3 regions of the Pseudomonas sp. HLS-6 genome follow, and region 1 is predicted to be linked to each of the others. Evidence: riboswitches for the same ligand, from Rfam matches in the RefSeq annotation. Region 1 holds a riboswitch; each other region holds the start of a gene.
The links. A riboswitch is a leader RNA that binds a small molecule or an ion and turns the genes downstream of it on or off. The one in region 1 is predicted to bind cobalamin.

Region 1 (7,889 bases):
AGGCGTAGCAAGGTCTGATTGTCGCGTGACAGCGCGAAGGAAAAGCTGCTTCGATCATTTTTGACAAAATGCGAGATCCGCAAGCTGTCTTGAAAGTACCGGCCAATCAGATAGTCAGAACTGACAACATCACCGAAATAGGCCTCGGCCTGGCCCAAGGCCACGGCAGAAAGGGCGCTCAGGGTCGAGTTGTAGAGTTGCAAGTGTGCCGCAGGGTAAAGCTGGTGAACCTCGGCCTCCGGCAGGTAGTGGTCCACCATGGCCAATGTCACGTTTGCCAGTGGGTCCTCTGTACTGCGGGGTTTGCCCAGTGGGGTGACGATGATGGGCTGGTCATCGGCATACGGCTGGCTCAGGATCAGCGTAGTGTCTGCCGCCTCATAGCCGTTGGCGCTGCCCAGCAGGTCGATGCGGCCTGCATCCAGGGCGGCGATGGCCTCGTGACGGCTTGAGAAACGTTGCACTTCAATCGGAATTTTCAACTGCTCGCCGAGCAGGCCTGCGTAATCTGCAGTCAGGCCCTCATAGTCGGTCTGGCTGAGGTTGATGTCGAACGGAGGGTAGTCCGGCGCCGAGGTGCCCAATACCAGCGTGCGCTTGTCTTTCAACCACTGACGGTCATCCTCCGACAGCGACAAGGGTTTACTACTGCTCAAGGAGCGGGCGAGCAGCGTGCGCGGTTCGCCCTGACTGTCAGCGAAAGAGTGACTGGCTGTCAGCAATACCAGACAGCAGGCCAGAAAGGCCAGCCTTGGGCGCTTCATAGCATATTACGGTTGGCCAGATCGACCATTTCGACCAGCGAATTGACCTGTAGCTTCTCCATGATTCGGGTTTTGTAGGTACTGATGGTCTTTGGGCTGAGCTGAATGTCGTCAGCGATATCTTTGTTGGAGCGGCCTTTGGCGAGCAAGCGCAGCACGACCATTTCTTGAGCGGACAACTCTTCCAGGCGCTGCTTCTCAGTGGTCATCGGGCCGCGCAAGGACATGTCAGGGAAGTAAGAGTAACCGGACACAACCGCTTTCAAGGCCGCCATCAGGGAGTCGGCCGTCTCTTCCTTTTGAACAAAGGCGGAAGCACCTGCATCCAGGCACCTTCGGGCATACAGCTCTGCTGCCTGTCCGGTGTACACCACAATGCGCGGCGGCTGATCCGCTTTCAGCAGACGCTGGATCACACTCAGGCCATCACGGCGTGGCAGCCCAAGGTCAAGAATGACAACGTCGGGCTTGAGCTTTTCAACCAACTGAATAGATTCTGCGCCGTCGCCGCACTCGCCCAGGACCTGGTGCCGCTGCTGTTCCAGCAGCATCTTCAAGCCAATACGAATAGTGGGGTGATCGTCGACGATTAAGACCTTCGCCATGCGCAACTCCTTGTCGTGAATGTGGGCCTTTTCTTGATTTTCTCAGGAAGGCGCGCCAGGCCGTTGTCGGCAAGCAGCTTACGATACGCAGAATAATAGCCAATGAGTATGGAGAGTATAGGAGCGTAGAAAAATACAGGTTGTTTAAGTGAAAAATCCTACGATCAAAGTGAAGCATGCCTAACTGCTATTGGAAAAACCGGAATCGCGGCCTCATATGAAGACGCGCTTCGGTGTGTCCTGCAGTTGAGAGGCTACTTGCTCGAGCGGGTTGGACAGCCGTTTTCCTTGACGATACGTTGTGTCGAAGCAGGGTTGCGCAGTAATGCTGCACCGACACGTGGCGGGCGGGCCGTCAGTTGACCGCCGCAGTTTGGGCAGAGGCCCTTCAATTCATTGTTGTTGCAGTCTCGACAATAAGTGCATTCGAAGGAGCAGATAAACGCATCCTGGCTGTCGCCAGGCAGATCGGTACCACAGCATTCACAGTTGGGACGCAGTTCAAGCATGGTCGACTCCTTCATTCTCAGTGAGTGTGCTGTCGCACACAGGCCGTCTAAGGCCGGTAGAGGTGTGCGTGGCCGGCACGGTACAGCGCCGATTCGGCAAAGGCATCTGCTGCCAGTACCCGTCCTACCAGAATCAATGCAGTACGCCGGAAGCCCTTAGCCTGGACTTGCGTCAGGATATCGTCCAGCGTGCCTTTGACCCAGTCCTGGTCGGGCCATGTCGCACGGTGCACGACCGCGATTGGGCAGTCCCCGCCATAGTGGGGGCGCAATTCTTCGACAATCTTTGCCAGATGCTGCACCCCCAAGTGTATGGCAAGCGTAGCCTTGTGTGCGGCCAGGCTGGCCAGTTCCTCGCCAGCGGGCATAGGCGATTTGTCGGCATAGCGCGTGAGGATGACGCTCTGCGAAACCTCAGGCAGGGTCAGCTCGCAACCGAGCAAGGCGGCGCTGGCGGCAGCAGCGGTGACACCGGGAATGATCTCGAAGGGAATCGCCAGTTCGCGCAAATGGCGAATCTGCTCACCAATGGCCCCATACAGGCTCGGATCGCCACTGTGTACCCGGGCCACATCCTGGCCTTTGGCATGGGCTTCTCGCATGGCCTCGATAATTTGCGCCAGGTGAAGCTCAGCGCTGTTGATCACGGTTTCGGCACGGTGCCCTTCGAGCACGGCAGCGGGCACCAGAGAGCCAGCATAGATAATGACCGGGCAGCGATGAATCAGGCGCTGGCCCTTGACGGTAATCAGCTCCGGGTCGCCGGGGCCGGCACCGATGAAATAGACGGTCATGGGGTGAATCCTGAAGGTAAGGTCGATGCGAGGCGCAGATTATCCGTCAAAGGACGCGCCGCAGGCCAATGCCAGGGTGGCATTAAGGCTGGCATGACGTGGAACAAGGAGCTGTGCAGACATTGCGCCGTAGTGCTCGGCCAATGCAAGTGCAGCACTTTCAGCGACGCCGTAACAGCCGCTGTGGGCGAAGGCGGGGAGCGAACGGTGGGTCAGGCGTGATTCAAAGGTGGCCAACTGGGCAGCGCTGAAAAACAGCAGTGGAATGCCGAGTTGAGCGGCGAGGGCATGCAGGCCGGGCTCCTCGCTTTTCAGTTCGATACTGGCAAGGCCACGCAGGTTATCGTGGCTGAGGCCATGGGCCCGCAGGGTTTGATCCAGTAGATCGCTCAAGGCTGCCACCGAGCAGCCTCGGCGACAGCCCAACCCGGCGAATACTCGTAACGGATTGGGCTGTTCAGGCATTACGCCTGGCTCAGGCGACGGTAGAGCCAACTGCTGATCAAGCCCAATGCCAGCCAGAAGGCAGCGTTGGTCAGCAGTGAAGCGAGTTTGAATTCGGCCTCCAGTGCTTCCGGAGCCAAGGCCTCATGCACGTCTGGCTGCGGTGCACCGATTACATGAGGGATGACCAGCAGTGCGGCGCCCAGTAACTTGAGCAAACCGTTGTTGGCGAATGCAATAAGCCCCAAACCAATGGCGGTGGCCGCTGCAGTACCGATCCACCAGAATTGGCGTTGCGCCAGATCGGCCGCGGCCGTTCCTGGCAACTCCGCTGGCAAGCCCAGCGTGGGCGCCAGGCAGAACACCGCAAAGCCTGCCAGGCCCCACAGTGCGCCTGCGACCCAACCTCCAGGCGCACGCAAGGTATACAGCCCCGCCAGTACCAGGGCAAAACCGACGGCCACTACCAGGTTGCTACCGGTCGTGGACAGCAGCCGTTGCCAGCCGTCTTCGGGGGCCCAGGCTTGCGCATCGTGATGATGCTCGGCGGCACCCGCATCATGGCTATGGGTTTCGACTGCAGGCGCTGCACTCTCGTAGGTTTCCGCCTTGATAATCAGCGGGGTGACCCACAGGCTTTGCAGCAAGGTCAGCAGCAGGGCAGCGAGCAGGCCAGTGAAGCCAGCCGTGCGGGCAATGTGCTTGATCATGGCGCTGTCCCCTTAGTGGCAAGGAAACGCGGCGCTGTGACGGGTGTCATGGGCAGCGTTGTGAACCGCCTCGATGTGCGAAAAACCCGCGAAGTAAACCAGGCACAAGCCCAGCAGCGATGCGCCGATAGCGACGGCCAGGCGCTGGCTGCGAGTGGTGCTGATGGCGGCGGAGTGGCTGTGGGTGGTTGTGACAGGCATGGCGCTTTCCTCTGAGGGGTTATCAGCAGCAGGCATGCGCAAGAACCCCTTGGGCGGACTCACCCAGAGGTTGCAACAGCGCCCGCCCACCGCGGGTTTGTCAATTCTGTACTGGGCCGGTCTCCGGGCTTGCGAGGGCTGGCACAGTGCTCAGCCTGGAGCGTCACCTTCCCATGCCGCGTTGCTGGCACAGTGGTCTAGACGCTTTCCTCGCTTACCGTTGCGGGGGCAGCACCGGAATTGTCGCGCGTAACTCAGGCCGCGACGCACCGGTTTCCCGTTTCACCTCGTTAAAGGCACCCAAACGAAGGCGGTAGCAAATCATGGGCGCAGGTGCGCGTCAATCACAACGACGGTTGACCGACCCTGAACGACTGCGTAGCCTTGCCGTTTCGAGGTTCTCCGGTCAGCCCGGAGCTAAGACGGGAACGCGGTTGAAGCCGCGGCTGCCCCCGCAACTGTAAGCGTTGCAAAGCCTGGCATTGCCACTGCGTAGTTTTGCGGGAAGGCGCCGGTGCCGCTGGTATGTTCGCCAGCACGACGCAAGCCAGGAGACCTGCCTCGGACAGTTTCCGACATTCAACCGGGCGGGGTGATCCGGTAGCGAACGCGCACGGGCACATGACCCCCGTGGTTTTCGTCGTGCCCGCCCGCCATTGCTGCCAAGGGCAACGACATGAAAACACTGGCAAAACTCCCCGTTACCATCGTCACCGGCTTTCTCGGCTCGGGCAAAACCACGCTGTTGCGGCATATGCTCGACAATGCACAGGGTCGCCGTATTGCAGTCATCGTCAATGAGTTTGGCGAGCTGGGCATCGACGGTGAAATCCTCAAGCAATGCAGCATCGGCTGTACTGAAGAAGAGGCCAGCGGCCGGGTGTACGAGCTTGCCAATGGCTGCCTGTGCTGCACCGTGCAGGAAGAGTTCTTCCCGGTCATGCGCGAGCTGGTGGCGCGTCGTGGCGACCTGGACCATATCCTCATCGAAACCAGTGGCCTGGCCCTGCCAAAGCCTCTGGTACAGGCCTTCCAGTGGCCTGAAATCCGTAACGCCTGCACGGTCGATGCGGTCATTACCGTGGTCGACAGCTCGGCCGTGGCTGCCGGTACGTTTGCGGCGTATCCGGACCAGGTGGATGCCCAGCGTAAGCTCGACCCGAACCTGGACCACGAGTCCCCGCTGCATGAACTGTTTGCCGACCAACTGGCCAGTGCCGATCTGGTGGTACTGAACAAGGCCGACCTGATCGAGGCGCATGCCTTGGCAGCGGTACGCGCCGAAGTGGCCGAAGAGCTGCCACCCGCAGTCAAAGTTATCGAGGCCAGCAGTGGCCGTCTACCGCTAGAAGTCTTGCTCGGATTGGCAGCGGAATCGGAAGCGCACATTGACGGTCGTCGCACTCACCATGACAGCCATCATGACGGTGAAGACCATGATGATCATGACCACGACGCCTTCGACTCCATTTCGATTGAGTTGCCCGAATCCGACGAGAGCTTGCTGCTTGATGCCCTGACCCAACTGGTCGTACGTCATGGCATCCTCCGTGCCAAAGGCTTTGCAGCCATTCCGGGCAAGCCGATGCGCCTGCTGATCCAGGGTGTCGGTACGCGTTTCGACAAGCACTTCGATCGTGCCTGGCGCGCAGACGAGCCGCGCAGTACCCGTCTGGTACTGATCGGCCAGGCGCTGGATGGCGCGACACTGGAAGCTGAACTGCGTACAGCGCTGGGCGCCTGACCCATGCACCTGCTGCGGACCCAGCCCGGCGGCTTTGTGCCGGATGACAGTATTGCCGACTTGGGCCAGACCCCCGCCGAGCTGGTTATTCTCTGCAGCGGTGATTCACACCTGGCACTGCTGGCCGAAACGGCCCGGCAATTGCCGGAGGATTATCCCAGCCTGCGTCTGGCCAACCCGATGCAGGTGCAGAATCATGCGTCGGTAGACCTGTATGTTGACCAGGTGCTGCGTCATGCCAAGGTTATTTTGGTGTCGCTGCACGGCGGCATTGGGTATTGGCGTTATGGCGTCGAGCAGTTGGTGGCATTGGCTGCCCAAGGCGTGCAGTTGATCCTGGTGCCGGGCGACGACCGCCCTGATCCGGAGTTGAGCAGCCTTGGCAATGTGCCGGCGGTAGACGCGGAGCGGCTCTGGCACTTTCTGCGGCAGGGCGGCAAGGCCAACGCGCTGAACCTCTTCAAATGCATGGCCAATCAATGGCTCGGACGTGACTACAGCTGGGATGTGCCCCAGCAACTGCCGCGCACGGTGGTGTATCACCCGGAGCGCGAGGCGGCGGTACTGGACGACTGGTTCGCTGACTGGGTAGCCAGTCAGCCTGTGGTTCCTGTCCTGTTCTACCGCTCGCACCTGCAAGCGGCCAATACAGCCTTTATTGATGTGTTCTGCGAGCGCATCCGCGCCGCAGGGCTCAACCCGCTGCCCATCGCGGTGGCTAGCCTCAAGGAAGCCGAGTGCCTGGCCCAAGTGGAAGCCTGGCTGGATCAGGTCGAGGCCGCGCTGGTCATCAATACAACCGGGTTTGCCCAGTCCAGCCCGCAGAAGCCTCACCTTCGGCCATTTCGCCGCAATATCCCGGTGCTGCAGGCCATTTGCGCCCAAGACAACGAACCCGGTTGGCAGGCCAGCGAGCAGGGCTTGGGCGCACGTGATCTGGCGATGCACATTGCCTTGCCGGAGCTCGATGGGCGCATCATCACCCGCCCGATCAGTTTCAAGGACCTGGCGTGGCGCAGTGAGCGCAGCCAGTCGGATGTTGTCTGTTACCGTGCACAGCCGGAGCGTATGGACTTCGTTGCAGAGCTCGCACGCCGCTGGTGTGAACTGGCGCAACTGCCCAATGCCCAGAAGCGTGTAGCCCTGGTGCTTGCCAACTACCCGACCCGTGACGGGCGAATTGGCAACGGGGTAGGGCTGGACACTCCGGCTGCAGCGCTGAACATTCTACGGGCACTTCAGGGGCAGGGTTATCCGGTTGGCGCCTTGCCGGACACCGGCACGGCATTGATCCAAGCCCTGCTCGGCGGTGTCAGTAACGACCTGGAAAGCCTCGATCAGCGCCCTTGTGCACAAAGCATGGCGCTGGAGGACTACCGCGCCGCATTCGCCGCGCTACCGGCGGCCAACCAGGCTGCCGTGCGGGAGCGTTGGGGTGAACCTGAGCAGGACCCGATGTTCCGCAGTGGGCGGATGATGATCGCCGGCCTGCGTTTTGGTCTGACCTTCGTCGGTATTCAGCCTGCGCGTGGTTACCAGCTGGACGCCAGTGCGGTTTACCACGACCCCGATCTGGTACCGCCCCATGGCTATCTGGCCTTCTACTTCTGGTTGCGTCATGGCTTTGCCGCCGATGCACTGATTCATGTCGGCAAGCACGGCAATCTGGAGTGGTTGCCAGGCAAGGGGGTCGGTCTTTCAGCGCAGTGCTGGCCTGATGCACTGCTGGGGCCGTTGCCAAACATCTATCCGTTCATCGTCAATGACCCGGGTGAAGGCGCCCAGGCCAAGCGCCGGACTCAGGCGGTAATCATCGATCACCTGATGCCGCCCTTGACCCGTGCCGAAACCTACGGCCCGTTGCGTGACCTGGAATTGCTCGCCGACGAGTATTACGAAGCTCAACTGCTCGACCCACGCCGAGCCACTGAGTTGCAGCGCGATATCCTCGCGCTGGTCCGTGACAACCATATCGATCGCGAACTGCAGTTGGAAAACAGCCTGGATGACGCCGCTGTCTGGTTGCCAAGGCTGGACACCTACCTGTGCGACCTCAAGGAGTCGCAGATTCGTGACGGCCTGCATGTGTTCGGAGAATCGCCCCAGGGCCGCCTGCGC
Region 2 (7,889 bases), 1.3 Mb from region 1:
ATGATGGCCCGGTTGCGCAGCCTGTTGCCGCGTCAGCGTGAGGCCCAAGTGGTCGTGCTGGCTGGCGAGTGTCACGAAGTGCTGGGGGCGTTCGTTCGTGGCCAGTTGCTGGTAATGCTGGCGCTGGGCGTGATCTATGCGGCCGGGTTGATGCTGGTCGGGCTTGAGCTCGGCTTGTTGATCGGTGTGCTGGCCGGGCTGGCCGCCATCGTGCCGTACATGGGGTTTATCATCGGCATTGGCGCGGCAATAGTCGCCGGGCTGTTCCAGTTTGGCGGCGAGTTGTATCCGCTGCTCGGCATTGTCGCCGTGTTCATGATTGGCCAGATGCTCGAAGGGATGGTGTTGACGCCCATGCTGGTCGGCGATCGCATTGGCCTGCACCCGGTGGCGGTGATTTTCGCCATACTTGCCGGCGGTGAGTTGTTCGGCTTTACCGGTGTGTTGCTGGCCTTGCCTGTTGCGGCGGTGATCATGGTTTTGGTGCGGCATGTCCATGACCTTTATAAAGAATCCGATATTTATGCGGGCCAGATCGATCCTGATCTTTAGGCTGATATCAGAAGGCTTGCACTCGCGCCAGGCATCTAATGCAAGCCTTTGATTTTGCTTATGGTCTTCTGCGATTGTGCGAGTGACCTCACGGGTATAAACTTTGCAGACTTTTCAAGAAAGGCCCTTTGCGGCTTCCCAAGCCGCCCAGCCAGCATGAAACCGATCCAGTTGCCCCTGGGTGTGCGTCTACGTGATGACGCCACCTTCATCAACTACTATCCGGGTGCCAACGCCGCAGCATTGGGCTACGTCGAGCGACTCTGCGAAGCCGACGCCGGCTGGACCGAAAGCCTTATCTATCTGTGGGGCAAACAGGGCGTGGGTCGCACTCACCTGTTGCAAGCGGCCTGCCTGCGTTTTGAGCAGATGGGCGAGCCGGCGGTCTATCTGCCGCTGGCGCAGTTGCTCGACCGTGGCATAGAACTGCTGGATAACCTCGAACAGTACGAGCTGGTCTGCCTCGACGACTTGCAGGCCATTGCCGGCAAGCCAGAGTGGGAAGAGGCGATGTTTCACCTGTTCAACCGCCTGCGTGACAGCGGTCGACGGTTGTTGATTGCTGCGTCCAGTTCGCCTCGCGAGCTGCCGATCAAGCTGGCTGACCTCAAGTCGCGCCTGACCATGGCGCTGATCTTCCAGATGCGTGCATTGTCCGATGAAGACAAGCTGCGCGCCCTGCAACTGCGTGCTTCGCGCCGTGGCCTGCACCTGACCGATGAGGTTGGGCACTTCATTCTTACCCGTGGCACCCGCAGCATGAGTGCGCTGTTCGATCTGCTCGAACGCCTCGATCAGGCGTCGCTGCAAGCGCAGCGCAAGCTTACGATCCCCTTTTTAAAGGAAACCCTGGGCTGGTAGCGGCGATCTAGAGCCTCGGCACATAAAAGTCACATTTTTTTCGATTGAATTTGCAAATCGACTCGATAGAGGGCATAGTTTCCCCCTCATTGAACTCTAGACACGGTCGTGCCCATGCTAAATCGCTTCGCACCCCTCGTGCCCCTCGCACTTGTAACCCTGCTTTTTGGCTGCGCGGCGCATAGCCCTGTATCGCAGCAGCAGGAGCAGCAAGCCATCGCTGCTCATCACGGTTCGGTCAAATCCTCTGGCACCTCTTCGGTGTTTGACGAAGAACTGGCTACTGAAGAAGAGCTGAGCGAGTTCGGCAGCAGCAAGCCTTACCAGCTGCCTGCGCTGGCCGATAACATTCTTGAGCGCGGTATGTCCCTGATCGGTACCCGTTACCGTTTCGGCGGTACTTCCGAGGCCTCGGGCTTCGATTGCAGCGGTTTCATCGGTTATCTGTTTCGTGAAGAAGCTGGCATGAAGCTGCCTCGCTCTACCCGCGAGATGATCAACGTCAAGGCACCACAGGTTGCGCGTAACAACCTCAAGCCTGGCGATTTGCTGTTCTTCAGCACCAATGGTCGCGGCCGTGTCAGCCACGCCGGTATCTACCTGGGCGACGATCAGTTCATTCACTCCAGCAGCCGTCGTAGCGGTGGTGTGCGAATCGACAGCCTTGGCGATCGCTACTGGAGCAAAACCTTCATCGAAGCCAAGCGCGCGCTGGCAATGGCGGGTCCGACCACCATTTCGCGTAACTGAGCCTCGATCAGGTTTGACACGGCGACGTAGCCCTCGGGTGCGTCGCCGTACTTGTTTTTAGAAAGCGTCTAATCTTCACTACCACTATTTTCTGGCCAAGTGCCAGCCGGCTTCAGACAGGATGCTCTGACTATGTCGATGATGGCGCGTTTCGCTGTACTTGCCCTGGCAGCCCTGCTGGGCGCCTGCTCAACCCAGGCTCCGGCCCCGCGAGTGGTCGAGCCTGCGGTCATGGCACCGCAAGTCTATTTCTCCCCGGTTGCCGAAGATGTACTGTTCCGCGCCTTGGGCCTGGTGGGTACGCCGTATCGTTGGGGTGGCAACACGCCGGACTCCGGATTCGATTGCAGCGGCCTGATCGGCTATGTTTATCGTGATGCCGCAGGTATTTCCCTGCCGCGTTCTACCCGCGAGATGATCGGCATTCGTGCGCCGAACATCGAGCGTAATGCGCTGCAGTCTGGCGATCTGGTGTTTTTTGCCACCAATGGTGGCTCCGAGGTCAGCCATGCCGGTATCTATGTGGGCGAAGGGCGTTTTGTCCATGCGCCTCGTACCGGTGGTACGGTGCGACTGGACTACCTCGCGAACAGCTATTGGCAAAAGGCTTACCTGAACGCCAAGCGTGTGCTGCAGCCGCCGCAGCCGAACCTGGCACGCAACCCCTGATCTGAATCGAGGTGGGCGATGACCGGTCAGACGCTCTACCTCGACGATGCCCTCTATCACTACCTGCAAGGTGTTTCACTGCGTGAGACGCCGCTGTTGGCGCGTCTGCGTGCTGAAACCCAGGCGTTGCCAGAGGCGCGCTGGCAGGTTGCGCCCGAACAGGGGCAGTTACTCGCCTTGCTGATACGGTTGATCGGTGCCCGTCGAGTCATCGAGGTGGGTACCTTCACTGGCTACAGCGCCCTGTGCATGGCGCAAGCCATGGATGGGGGGCATCTGCTGTGTTGCGACCTGCCAGGCGATTACAACGCCACGGCACAGCGCTACTGGCAAGAGGCCGGTGTTGCCGAGTGTATCGAGTTGCGCCTGGGGCCGGCGCTGCAAACCCTGGCAACACTCGATGCAGAATCCTTCGACTTGATCTTCATTGATGCCGATAAGGCCAATTACCCGCGTTACCTGGAGGAAGCCTTGCGCGTGCTGCGTCCGGGTGGCCTGGTGGTGTTCGACAACACCCTGTGGAGTGGGCGCGTGCTTCAGGTCGTACCGGACAGTGAAGACACCCGTGCAATCCAGGCGCTGAACGCGGCATTGAAGGACGACCTGCGGGTGGATTTGTCGTTGCTGCCGCTGGGGGATGGGCTGACCTTATGCCGCAAGCGCTGAACGTGTCTGTGGCGCCTCGCGCATGGCACGGCGTCAGCAGGTGTTCTGACAGCTTTAATTGACGCTCCCGGCCCAACCCTCTAACCTTCGCGACTTGTTTCAGGTGCTCTGCAGCCGTGGCAGTTGGCAGGGTGAAACAGGGAAGCCGGTGGGCGCTTGCAGCGCGATTCCGGCGCTGCCCCCGCAACGGTAGGTGAGTCAAGGTTACGCAGGGCCACGGGGTCTACGACCCGGGAAGGCGCGTCGCCAGGGTGTGCATGACCCCGCTCACAAGCCCGGAGACCGGCCTGTTACAGCCAACGGCATCACGGAGGGTGATGCGCGGTACGCCGGCCTCTGGCCGCAGCCCTGCGCGTTTTTCGTGTGCTTTGTCCATTCATCTGTCGCGCCGCCCAGTGGCCTTTCCAAACCCCAGCCCGTGCCGGTCGTCGTTGCTGACGATGGCCTGTGGTGCCCGGCCGACAGTTGCCTGCGGAGACTAGCGATGACTGAATCCACCGAGCGTGACGAACGCCACTTGGCGCGCATGCTGCGTAAAAAAGCGGTGATCGACGAGCGTATTGCCAATTCCCCGAACGAGTGCGGCTTGCTGCTGGTATTGAGCGGCAATGGCAAGGGCAAGAGCAGTTCGGCGTTCGGCATGCTTGCCCGCGCCATGGGCCACGGCATGCAGTGCGGCGTGGTGCAGTTCATCAAGGGCCGCAATAGCACCGGAGAAGAACTGTTCTTCCGGCGTTTTCCCGAGCAGGTGCGTTATCACGTGATGGGCGAGGGGTTTACCTGGGAAACCCAGGACCGGCAGCGTGACATTGCCGCGGCTGAAGCCGCCTGGGTGGTGACGCGCGAGTTGCTACAGGATCCGACCATCAGCCTGGTGGTGCTCGATGAACTGAACATCGCACTCAAACATGGCTACCTCGACCTGGAACAGGTGCTCACCGACCTGCAGGCCCGGCCACCGATGCAGCATGTGATCGTTACCGGTCGCGGTGCCAAGCCGGAGCTGATCGAACTGGCCGATACCGTCACTGAGATGGGCATGATCAAGCATGCGTTTCAGGCCGGTATTCGTGCCCAGAAAGGCGTCGAACTATGAGTGAAACCCGGCATTGCCCGGCAGTATTGATTGCGGCGCCGGCGTCCGGTCAGGGCAAGACCACGGTCACTGCGGCGCTGGCGCGGCTGCACCGCAACCAGGGTCGCAAGGTGCGGGTGTTCAAATGTGGCCCGGACTTTCTCGATCCGATGATCCTTGAGCGTGCAAGCGGCGCCCCGGTCTACCAGCTGGACCTGTGGATGATTGGCGCCGAGCAGAGCCGACGCTTGCTGTGGGAAGCAGCGGCTGAAGCCGATGTGATTCTTATCGAGGGCGTCATGGGCCTGTTTGACGGTACGCCATCCAGTGCCGATCTGGCTCGGCACTTTGGTGTGCCGGTGCTGGCGGTGATCGACGGTACAGCCATGGCGCAAACCTTCGGTGCGCTGGCGTTGGGCCTGGCACGCTATCAGCCAGACCTGCCATTTGCTGGCGTACTGGCCAACCGCGTCGGTTCATTGCGCCACGCACAACTGCTGGAGGGTAGCCTCACCGAGGGGCTGCGCTGGTATGGCGGCCTGTCACGGGAAACCGCCATCGAGTTGCCAAGCCGTCACCTGGGGCTGGTTCAGGCCAGTGAACTGAACGACCTCGACCTTCGCCTTGATGCGGCCGCCGCGGCGCTGGGGGGAAGTTGCGAATCGGCGTTGCCACCAAGCGTGGCATTTTCAGCCCCCCAACCGCACACGGTTGAGCCTTTGTTGGCCGGTGTCCGCATCGCAGTGGCCCGTGATGAGGCGTTTGCCTTTACCTATGGCGCCAACCTCGATGTGCTCCGCGACATGGGCGCGCAACTGAGCTTTTTCTCGCCGCTGCATGACGAACAGTTACCGGAGGCCGACAGCCTCTATTTGCCGGGCGGCTACCCTGAACTGCACCATCAGGCCCTGGCGGCCAACAGACCCATGCTGACGGCCATTCGTACCCATCATCAATTGGGCAAGCCGCTGTTGGCCGAGTGCGGTGGCATGCTCTACCTGCTGGATGCCCTCACTGATGTGGCGGGTGAGCGTGCCGAGTTGCTCGGCCTGTTGCCCGGTGAGGCCGTGATGCAAAAGCGCTTGGCGGCGCTGGCGTTGCAAGCGGTGGCATTGCCGGAAGGCACCTTGCGCGGGCACACCTACCACCATTCGTTGACCCAGACCGAGTTGACCCCGATTGCTCGCGGGCAGAGCCCCAATGGTGGGCGTGGAGCCGAAGCGGTCTATCGCTGTGGGCGGCTGACCGCCTCCTATGTGCATTTCTATTTTCCTTCCAACCCCCACGCGTCGGCGGCGCTACTGGCACCATGAGCGAACACGATTTCAGCGCGGACGAACGGGCAGCGGTGTACCGCGTGATTGCCGAGCGCCGTGACATGCGTCACTTCATCGGCGGCAAGGTGGCACCTGAGCTTCTGGCGCGCCTGCTTCAGGCTGCGCACCAGGCCCCCAGCGTTGGCTTGATGCAACCCTGGCGCTTTATCCGTATTACTGACCGCAGCTTGCGTCAGCGTATCCAGGTGGTCGTGGAGCAGGAGCGGGTGCGCACGGCCGAAGCGCTTGGCGAGCGTGCCGACGACTTCATGAAACTCAAGGTCGAAGGCATCAGCGACTGTGCCGAGGTGTTGGTGGCGGCATTGATGGATAAGCGCGAGGGGCATATTTTCGGTCGCCGTACGCTGCCGGAAATGGACCTGGCGTCACTCTCCTGCGCTATCCAGAACCTCTGGTTGGCGGCGCGGGCCGAAGGGCTGGGGATGGGCTGGGTATCGTTGTTCGAGCCACAGGCACTGGCGGATTTGCTGGGCATGCCCGAAGGGGCCAAGCCGTTGGCCGTGCTCTGCCTGGGGCCGGTGGCGGCATTTTATCCTGCGCCAATGCTTGAACTGGAAGGCTGGACCAAGGCGCGTCCGCTCGATGACATGCTGTATGAAAACCATTGGGGAGAGCGTTGATGAGTGTGGCTTTGCTGAGCGTGGCCGGTGTGGCGCTGGATGCGCTGCTGGGTGAGCCAAAGCGCCGCCATCCGCTGGTCGCTTTCGGGCGCTTCGCCTCGCGCCTGGAACAGCGTTTCAATGCGGGTGGGCGTGGCTGGCGCAGCCATGGTGTCACGGCCTGGTTTCTTGCTGTGGTACCACTGACCCTGGCGGCTACGCTGTTGTCCTGGTTGCCCTACATCGGATGGGGGGTGGAGATCCTCGCCCTCTATTGTGCCTTGGGGCTGCGCAGTCTCGGCGAGCATGTCATGCCCGTGGCCGATGCCTTGCGCCAAGGCAACCTTGACGAGGCACGGCGTCGGGTCGGTTTTCTGGTCAGTCGCGAGACCCGTGAACTGGACGAGACGGCCGTCGCCCGGGCGGCTACCGAGTCGGTGTTGGAAAATGGCAGCGATGCCGTGTTTGCCGCCTTGTTCTGGTTTGTCGTCGCCGGTGCGCCGGGAGTGGTGCTCTATCGGCTGAGCAACACCCTGGATGCCATGTGGGGCTATCGCAACGAGCGTTTTGAGCGCTTCGGTTGGGCGGCGGCGCGCATTGACGATGTACTCAATTATATTCCTGCTCGGTTGGTGGCCCTGACCTATGCCGTGCTGGGCAAGACTCGCCTGGCCTTGCGCTGCTGGCGTCGCCAGGCGCCGCAATGGGACAGCCCGAACGCCGGGCCGGTGATGGCATCCGGGGCCGGCGCGCTGGGTGTCGAGTTGGGTGGCGCGGCGGTCTACCATGGCGAACTGCATGAGCGAGCTCAGTTGGGCGAGGGCCCTGCAGCCGATGCCGACGCTATCGAGCGTGGCTGGCAACTGGTGTGCCGTGGTGTCTGGTTGTGGTTGCTGGTGTTGTGCCTGGGAGCAGAATTCTATGCTTGAACACGGAGGGCGCCTGCAGCGGGCGATCCAGCAGTACGGTATTGCTCAGGAGTGCTGGCTTGACCTGTCCAGTGGCATCGCGCCCTGGCCATTCAGTGTCCCGCCGATTCCGTTGCGGGCCTGGGCACGGCTGCCGGAGACCGACGATGGCCTGGAGCAGGCTGCCGCCGAATACTATGGCGTCAAGCGCCTGCTGCCGGTCGCGGGTTCCCAGGCGGCTATTCAGGCGCTGCCGCGCCTGCGGCGTACTGGCAAGGTCGGCGTGCTGTCGCCGTGTTACGCCGAACATGCCGAGGGCTGGCGGCGTGCCGGGCACCGGGTGCGTGAGCTGGACGAGACGCAGATCGAACACTACCTCGACAGCCTTGATGTACTGGTGGTGGTCAACCCCAACAACCCGACCGGGCGCGTCGTGTCGCCAGAGCAGCTGCTGAACTGGCATGCGCGCCTG
Region 3 (7,889 bases), 490 kb from region 1:
ACATCTGGGCGGTGTACGCTTCGCCGCTGGCCAGTTCGGCGAAGGTTCGCGTTGCGGTGGAGTTTTTCCGTCAGTACTTTGCCGAACGCTACACCTTGCCTGGGTAGTCATTGTGTTCTCAGGCCCTGTGCGCGGCTACTGGATCGCCAACAAAGCTGGCTTGCCCTAACGGCGCCGTAGCAGGGCGATGAAGAATACCCCGCCAATCGCTGCCGTGGCGATGCCGATGGGCAAGTCTTGCGGGGCGATCAGGGTGCGGGCGGCAACGTCCACCCAGACCAGAAACAAACCGCCGAGCAAGGCGCTGACCGGCAGCAGTCGCCGGTGTTCGGCGCCCACCAGGCGCCGGGCCAGGTGCGGCAGCATCAACCCGACAAAACCAATCGCCCCGGACAACGCCACCAGCACCCCGGTCAGCAATGCGGTGCAGACGAACACCTGCACGCGTACCGCCTGGACATTGAACCCCAGGCTCACGGCCGTGTGTTCTCCGCTCATCAATGCATTCAAGCCACGGGCCAGGGCCAGCAAGGCGAGCAGGCCGAGCAGCAAGCACAGTGCCGGCAGCCAGAGCATCTCCCAACGTGCCAGGCCAAGCCCGCCGAGCATCCAGAACATCACCGAATTGCTGGCGTGTTGGTCGCCGGTGTACAGCAGCAGGTTGACCAGTGCCATCAGCACGAACGACACCGCCACCCCGGCCAGCAACAACCGTTCGCTGCTCAAGCGGCCTTGTTGATTGGCTACCGCCAGCACCAGGGCCATGCTGCCCAGGGCGCCGATGAAGGCGGCCAGCGGCAGGCTGAACACCCCGGCAAAATCGCCGAGGAACAGCACCACCAGTACTGCGCCCAGCGCCGCACCGGAGCTGACCCCCAGCAGGTGCGGGTCGGCCAGCGGGTTGCGAGTCACGGCTTGCAGGGCGGTGCCGACCAGGGCCAGGCCGGCGCCAACCAGTGCGCCCAGCACCACCCGTGGTGCACGAATCAGCCAGACGATGCGTGACTGGCCCTGCGTCCATTCACCGCCACCGCGTAGCCCCAACTGCTCGCCAACAATCCCCCAGACGTACGCCAACGGTACGCTCGCCGAGCCAAAGGCCAGCGCCGTCAGGCACGACACCAGCAGCACGCCCAGTAACCCAAGCACCAACAGGCGGTACGCCGCCACGCTACGTATCGGCATCACTGACCTGCCCGCGCCACGGTCTGCGGATGCAGGGCGTTGGCGATGGTTTCGATGGCCTCGGCGTTGTCCACGGACGGCGTCACCGCCACATAGGGCAGCACGATAAAGCGTTGCGTGCGGATTGCACTCACGCCCTGCAGGGCCGGGTGCTGCAGCAGGAAATCACGCTTCTGTTGCCAGGTGCGTGGGCCATAGTCGACGATCAGGATGACCTCGGGGTCTCGCTCGACCACACTTTCCCAGTTGACCTGGGTCCAGCTGGCGGCGATGTCGTCCATCACGTTGTGGCCACCTGCCGTCGTCAATAGCGCCTGCGGAATACCCAGGCGCCCAGAGGTCATGGGGCGGTCTTCGCCGCTGTCGTAGAGGAATACGCGCGGCGTTTCGTTCGTTGCCGTCAGCCGCGCCTGAACCCGGGCGATACGTTGGCGCAGCTCGTTGATCAACGCCTCGGCGCGGGCTTCGACCGAGAAGATTCGCCCGAGATTGCTCAGGTCACGGTACAGGTCGTCAAGGCTGGCCTCGCGTTGCGGCATGATCCGCGAGCAGGACTCGCTCAGTTCATAGACCTTGATCCCAAGTGGTTCAAGGCTGGCCGGGGTGAGCGGGCCGCCAATCCGCATGCCATAGCCCCAACCGGCGAAAAAGAAGTCGGCACCCGCGTCCAGCAGGTTCTCTTCGCTGGCGTAGTGGCTGGCGAGTTCCGGCACACCCTCGAGGGCCGTGCTGAGCCTCGGGTCGAGGGTTTTCCAGCCGCTGACGCCGGTGTAGCCGACCATGCGTTCGCGCAGGCCGAGGGCCAGTAACATCCCGGTCAGGTTGATGTCATGGCTGACCACGTGCTGCGGCGCCTGCTTGAATGTGACCTGGCGGTTGCAGCTCTGCACACTCAGCGGGTAATGGCTGGCCTGGGTCGAGAGGGCCGGCAGCAGCGCAAGCCAGGCGAGGTAGGGAAGCGCTCGTTTCATGGTTCGGTGATCCAGGTAATGCGCGGGTAGCCGGCCAGTGGATGGGTGTCGACCAGTGCATGCACACCGAATACCTGGTGCAGGCGTTCGGCCGTCAACACCTCGGCCGGTGTGCCGCTGGCGACAATGCAGCCGTTGTCGATGACGTAAAGGCGGTCGCAGAATGCCGCAGCCAGGTTCAGGTCGTGGAAACTGGCCAGGGTACTCAAGCCCAGGCGGCGCAAGTGGCCCAGCAGTTCCAGTTGGTAGCGTGGGTCGAGGTGGTTGGTCGGCTCGTCGAGTATCAACAGTTGCGGTTGCTGCACCAGTGCACGGGCCAGCAGCACGCGCTGTTTCTCGCCACCGGAAAGGGTGGCGAAATCGTGTTGATCAAGGTTGCCCAGGCCAACCGCGTCGAGGGTCTGTGCGATCAGCTGGCGGTCTGCCTGGTTGTCGCCGGTAAACATCCCCTGGTGGGGCGTGCGGCCCATGGCCACGACGTCAGCCACGGTAAGGCCGAACGCCTGGGGAAACTCCTGCAGCACGACGGCGATGCGTTGCGCGCTCCAGCGCGGGCGCTGCTGCCAGAGGTTAGTGCCGTCCAGGCTGACATGCCCGGCCAAGGGCAGGTTGAAGCGGTAGGCGCAGCGCAACAGGCTGGTCTTGCCACTGCCATTGGGGCCGATCAGACCGACGAACTCACTGGCCGCCACGTGCAGGTCGATACCGTGCAGCAACCAGTGCTGACGACGCTCGAGTGCTGCCGGCGTCCAGCGCAGTTGGTGGATATTCAATGCGGTCATGAGCGGCGGTTCCTTGTGCCTTAGAAACGGTAATCGAGGGTGGCGAAGTACGAGCGCGGCGCCCCCATCAGCCATTGCTCAGCGCTATGGGCCGTGACGGCATAGCGGCGGTCGAGCAGGTTATTCAGTTGCAGGCCCAAACGCACCTCCGGCAGCAGTTGCCAGCCGAGATTCCCATCGATCACGGTGTAGCCCGGTACCGTTGCGGTGTTGGCGGTATCGGCATAGCGCGCATCAACGTAACGCAAGCCCAGCCCGGCATCGAGGTTATTGCGCAAGGCCTTGCTGAGCCAGAGGTTGGCGGTGCGCCGTGGTACACCGATCGGGCGGTTGCCCGAGCGGGACACGATATTACCGGCCACCACCTCGTCGAAGTCATCATACGCGGCACGCACCAGCGAGGCGTTTGCCGAGACGTGCCACTGCTGCGCAAGGGCCAGTTCCAGGGTCGCCTCCAGGCCTTCGGAAGACTGCTGGCCGACTTGCTGGGTGAGTCGCGTGTGGCTGTCGGTGACCACTGGCAGCTTCTTTTTCACGATCTGATAAGCCGCCAGCGTCCATTCGCCACGGCCGTTCCAGAACTGCTGCTTGAGGCCGAGTTCGGTTTGCTTCGACTCGGTCAGGTCCATCTGCTGTGCAGCCGGGCTGAGGCTGATCAGGTCGCCAACCCCGTCTTCACTGGTGGAGTACTGGCCGTACAGCGACAACTGATCGGTGACTGCATACACCAGCCCGGCACGCCAGTTGCCGCCGTCGAGGCTGCGGTCGCTGCGCGTGCCGTCGACCCGGTTGTCTCGGTCGATATGGTTCTGGTCGCGGCGAATTCCGGTGACCAACGACCAGCGCTCTGACAATTGCGTGCGGTTTTCCGCGAACAGGGCAAAGGTCTGGGTGGTGCTGTGAGTTTGTGGGCGGGTGGGGTCCTGGCTGCTGAAGTATCCCGGGGCTGGTTGCCACGGGTCGATGTAGTCGCCGCCGTTGTCGGTGTACGGCGAATTGCTGTCGACGTCGAAACGAATCCGGTTGTATTCGGCACCGACCACGGTCTTGCTCGTCAGGCCTAATAACATATGGTCGAGGGAAAAGCTCTGGCGGTCGCCGATTTGCTCCTGGTCATGCTTGATGTGCAGGTAGCTCTGGCGCAGCAGTTGGTCGCGGCTGCTGTCCCAGCTGTAGTCCTCGGCATTGCGCCAGTGCCGGCGGCTCTTGATGTAATAGAGCTGGTTGCTGGCCGTCAGGCTCTCGTTGATCGACCAGTCGCTGTTCAGTCGCGTCCATTCATCGTGGTAACGCTGTACCGCGTCGTGGAGGTTGTAGTTCTTTTTGCGCAGGCTGTCGCGGTAGTGGCCGTCGATCAGCGGAGTACCGAAGTCGTTCATCGGCTCACTGTCGCCGCGCTCGTGGGCCAGGGTGAAGCTCAGGTCATCACTGGCATCCCAGCGCAATGCGGCACTGACGGCGAGGTTTTCCGAGTCGCCGCGATCAATCCAGCCGTTGCTCTGCTCACGGTTGAGGGTGAGCCGGTAGCTCAGCCGCTCGTTTAACGAACCACCGCTGTCCAGGCCCAATTGCTGGCGGTCATACGAGCCATAGCCCAGGCGCAGATGGTTACGGATCTCGCCGGTGAAGGGCTTCTTCGGGATCACATTGATCACGGCCCCGGTTGCCCCTTCGCCATACAGCACCGAGGCCGGGCCGCGAATGATGTCGATGCGTTCGACCATCCACGGGTCTACTGGGAAGCTCTGGGTGCCTGCACCGGTGTACAAGCGCGAGCCGTCGAACAGGGTCATCACCGAGCTGTGACCGCTGAAGCCTCGGGCAGAGAGGGCGGTGTTGCCGTTGCCCGGGGTGCCCACAGAGGTGATACCCGGCGAGCGACTGACCGCGTCCTGCACACTGCGGTTGTTGCGCCCGTCGATGGCCTCGGCAGCGAGGCTGCTGGTGCTGGCAGGCGTCTCCAGCGCACTGAGGTTCAGTCGGGAGCCGGTCGGCAGTGGCGTTGCCAGATTGATGGCTTCGCGTTGGCTATCACGATCGCCCGTGATGGCTGTCGAGGGCAGGGCGAGGATGCGCTCGGCATCATCGGTGGCCAGTGTCGGCAGTGAAAGCGAGAGGCAAGCAGAGGACACAAGGGTGTGAAACAGGTAATTGCGGGACATGTCGTTCCAGGCTGAAACAGGAATGAATGAATCCCGGGGGAATAACGCATAGAGGCATGACGAGCACGCAGGCGCCCGCCAACCGGCCTGCGCCCGCCCACCGCGGGGTTGCCAAACAAGGCTTCAGGCCGGTCTCCGGGCTTGCGAGGGTCATGAGGCCTTCACCTTCCCATGCCGTGGCACAGTGGTTTGTCGAAGGCCTCGCTCGCTTACCGTTGCGGGGGCAGCGCCGGACTGGTCAAAGAGACGCACCGGCTTCCCGTTTCACCCTGCGCACGGCGGCGCAGGACACCTGAAACTGGCGCGCATCTGAACATCGAACGCCAGCTCAGTCAATCACTTAGCCGCGTTGCGCGGCAGCAGTGGCAGGTGTTGTCGTGCTCGATTTGCGCACCAGGCTGATCATCAGGACGATGCCGGCGACCGCTGCGGTCATCAGGGTTTCATAGCGGTATGCGGCGCTGAACAACATGTAGCCGAGCACGCTGCAGATCAAGGCGATGACAAACCAGGTCAGCCATGGGAACAGCCACATCCGAAACACCGGGGTCTGGCCTTTCTGCTCCAGCTGCTTACGCATGCGCAGTTGTGACACCGCGATCACCAGGTACACCAGCAGGGCGATGGCGCCGGTGGTCGAGAGCAGGAAGCCAAAGACCTTGCCCGGCAACAGGTAGTTGATCAGGCAGCCGACGAAGCCTGCCAGGGTGGACATCAGCACGGCCACGGTCGGCACGCCGCTGCGCGAAATGTAGCGGGTTGCAGTCGGTGCTTCGCCGCGTGCGCCCAGCGAGTAAAGCATGCGCGATGCGGTGTACAGGCCCGAGTTCATGCAACTGGTCACGGCGACGAACACCACCAGGTCAACGATCAGTTTCGCGCCTGGCACATTGAGCACTTCCAGTGCGCGCTGGAACGAGCCGACTTGCAGCAGTCGTGGGTCGTTCCAGGCAACCAGCGAGACGATGAAGAAAATCGAGAAAATGTAGAAGATCGCAATGCGGTAGATCACCAGGTTGGTGGCGCGGCGGATCTTCTCTTTGGGGTTCTCGGTTTCGTCGGCGGCGATGGTTACGATCTCGGCGCCGAAGAACGAGAAGATGGTCACCAGAATGCCGCCCAGTACCGCACCAAAGCCATTCGGCATGAAGCCGCCATTGCTCAGCAGTTGGCCGACCCCCGAGACCTCAGCCAGCGGCCAGTAGCCCAGTACGGCCGCGCTGCATACGCCGATGAAGGCCAGGATGGCGATGATCTTGATCAGGGCGAACCAGTACTCGAAGGTGCCGAAATTGCGCACGCTGATCAGGTTGGTGGCCGACAGGGTGATCATGATCAGGAAAGTGAAGGCCCAGGACGGGATGGCGGGGTACCAGGCATGCAGGATGTCGGCACCGGCGATGGCTTCGACCGGGATGATCAACACCCAGAACCACCAGTACAGCCAGCCGATGGTGAAGCCGGCCCAAGGGCCGATGGCCTCGCCGGCGTAGGTGGAAAACGAACCGCTGTTCGGGTTTGCAACGGCCATTTCGCCGAGCATGCGCATGACCAACAGCACCAGCAAGCCGGTCAGTGCGTAGGAGATCAGGATGGCCGGGCCTGCGGTGGCGATGGCGTTGGAGGAGCCGATGAATAGACCCGCACCGATAATGCCTGCGATGGAGATCATCGAGACCTGGCGTGTGGTCAGGCCATGCTTGAGCGAGCGTTGCCCGCGGTTGTTATTGTTTGAACTCATGCATCAACCCTCGGTTCAGCAGCCCCCTGGCTCACAGGTCCGTTCGGGATGAGCCGGCGCTGAACAATCGTTAGTAAGGAAACCTTCCGTGTCGGTACTGCGTCCTGGTCCTGGTAATTGATCCAGATCAGTATTGGTCGACGAACGGGGCTTCAACAAACGAGCAATACTCAGAACATCATTCCTTGGAGGAATTCAAGGTGTGCCTGGGACGACCGTGCGAGGTCTTAAGGAAAACCTTCTTGCTAAGTGCTTTGTGACCGGTGACGCCAAATTCGATACTTTTAGGAATGACAGTAGAATTTTTATTCGCTTGTGCCAGGCCACCGTCACTCGCTTAGATAGCCGCCATACACGACCCTCAAGCCACGGGAGCGGCGCTTGTCATGCCTGCGCAAACCATCAGCAATTCCATCGCAATAGTTCACCCGATCGAACTCGATCATGGCTGCAATGCCGAGGTCTGGGATGTCGATGGCAAGCGTTACATCGACTTTGTCGGCGGTATCGGCGTGCTCAACCTGGGCCATTGCAACCCGGCGGTGGTGGCGGCGATTCAGGCGCAAGCAGCACGCTTGACCCACTCGGCGTTCAACGCTGTGCCGCACACGCCTTACCTTCAGTTGATGGAGCGGCTTGTGGCGTTCATCGGCCTGAGCTACCCAGCCAGTGGCATGCTCACCAACAGTGGTGCCGAAGCAGCCGAAAATGCCCTGAAAATTGCCCGGGGCGTTACCCGGCGCACTGCAGTGGTGGCGTTCGACGGCGGTTTTCATGGCCGCACCCTGGCCACCCTGAACCTCAATGGCAAGGTCGCCCCGTACAAACAAGGCATTGGTGTGTTGCCGGGGCCGGTCTATCACTTGCCATACCCTAGCCCGGACAACGACGTCAGTGTCGATCAGGCGCTGAAGGCCATGGAGCGCCTGTTCAGTGTCGAAATCGACGTCAACGAGGTGGCCTGTTTTATCCTGGAGCCGATTCAGGGCGAGGGTGGTTTCCTGGCGCTGGAGCCAGCGTTTGCCCGGCACCTGCGTCAGTTCTGCGA

Region 2: another riboswitch for cobalamin. It lies ahead of cobO (cob(I)yrinic acid a,c-diamide adenosyltransferase); the one in region 1 lies ahead of CS390_RS12610 (CbtB-domain containing protein).
Region 3: another riboswitch for cobalamin. It lies ahead of CS390_RS14605 (TonB-dependent receptor); the one in region 1 lies ahead of CS390_RS12610 (CbtB-domain containing protein).

What each region holds. Positions count from the first base shown of each region.
Region 1 covers NZ_CP024478.1:2,659,505-2,667,393, forward strand. Annotated here, with positions in the region: gene CS390_RS12580 (transporter substrate-binding domain-containing protein) at 1-764, opposite strand, end outside; gene CS390_RS12585 (response regulator transcription factor) at 761-1,369, opposite strand; gene CS390_RS12590 (DUF1272 domain-containing protein) at 1,624-1,878, opposite strand; gene cobM (precorrin-4 C(11)-methyltransferase) at 1,926-2,672, opposite strand; gene CS390_RS12600 (cobalamin biosynthesis protein) at 2,712-3,137, opposite strand; gene CS390_RS12605 (CbtA family protein) at 3,137-3,826, opposite strand; gene CS390_RS12610 (CbtB-domain containing protein) at 3,839-4,027, opposite strand; cobalamin riboswitch at 4,124-4,346, opposite strand; cobalamin riboswitch at 4,406-4,606, shown strand; gene cobW (cobalamin biosynthesis protein CobW) at 4,704-5,771, shown strand; gene cobN (cobaltochelatase subunit CobN) at 5,775-7,889, shown strand, end outside.
Region 2 covers NZ_CP024478.1:3,955,364-3,963,252, reverse strand. Annotated here, with positions in the region: gene CS390_RS18550 (AI-2E family transporter) at 1-552, shown strand, start outside; gene hda (DnaA regulatory inactivator Hda) at 709-1,413, shown strand; gene CS390_RS18540 (C40 family peptidase) at 1,528-2,163, shown strand; gene CS390_RS18535 (C40 family peptidase) at 2,296-2,832, shown strand; gene CS390_RS18530 (O-methyltransferase) at 2,851-3,498, shown strand; cobalamin riboswitch at 3,583-3,804, shown strand; gene cobO (cob(I)yrinic acid a,c-diamide adenosyltransferase) at 3,983-4,594, shown strand; gene CS390_RS18520 (cobyrinate a,c-diamide synthase) at 4,591-5,886, shown strand; gene bluB (5,6-dimethylbenzimidazole synthase) at 5,883-6,530, shown strand; gene cbiB (adenosylcobinamide-phosphate synthase CbiB) at 6,530-7,438, shown strand; gene cobD (threonine-phosphate decarboxylase CobD) at 7,431-7,889, shown strand, end outside.
Region 3 covers NZ_CP024478.1:3,148,538-3,156,426, reverse strand. Annotated here, with positions in the region: gene CS390_RS14625 (LysR substrate-binding domain-containing protein) at 1-107, shown strand, start outside; gene CS390_RS14620 (iron ABC transporter permease) at 166-1,185, opposite strand; gene CS390_RS14615 (ABC transporter substrate-binding protein) at 1,185-2,156, opposite strand; gene CS390_RS14610 (ABC transporter ATP-binding protein) at 2,153-2,938, opposite strand; partial or broken gene CS390_RS14605 (TonB-dependent receptor) at 2,959-5,150, opposite strand; cobalamin riboswitch at 5,209-5,411, opposite strand; gene CS390_RS14600 (amino acid permease) at 5,441-6,841, opposite strand; gene CS390_RS14595 (aspartate aminotransferase family protein) at 7,228-7,889, shown strand, end outside.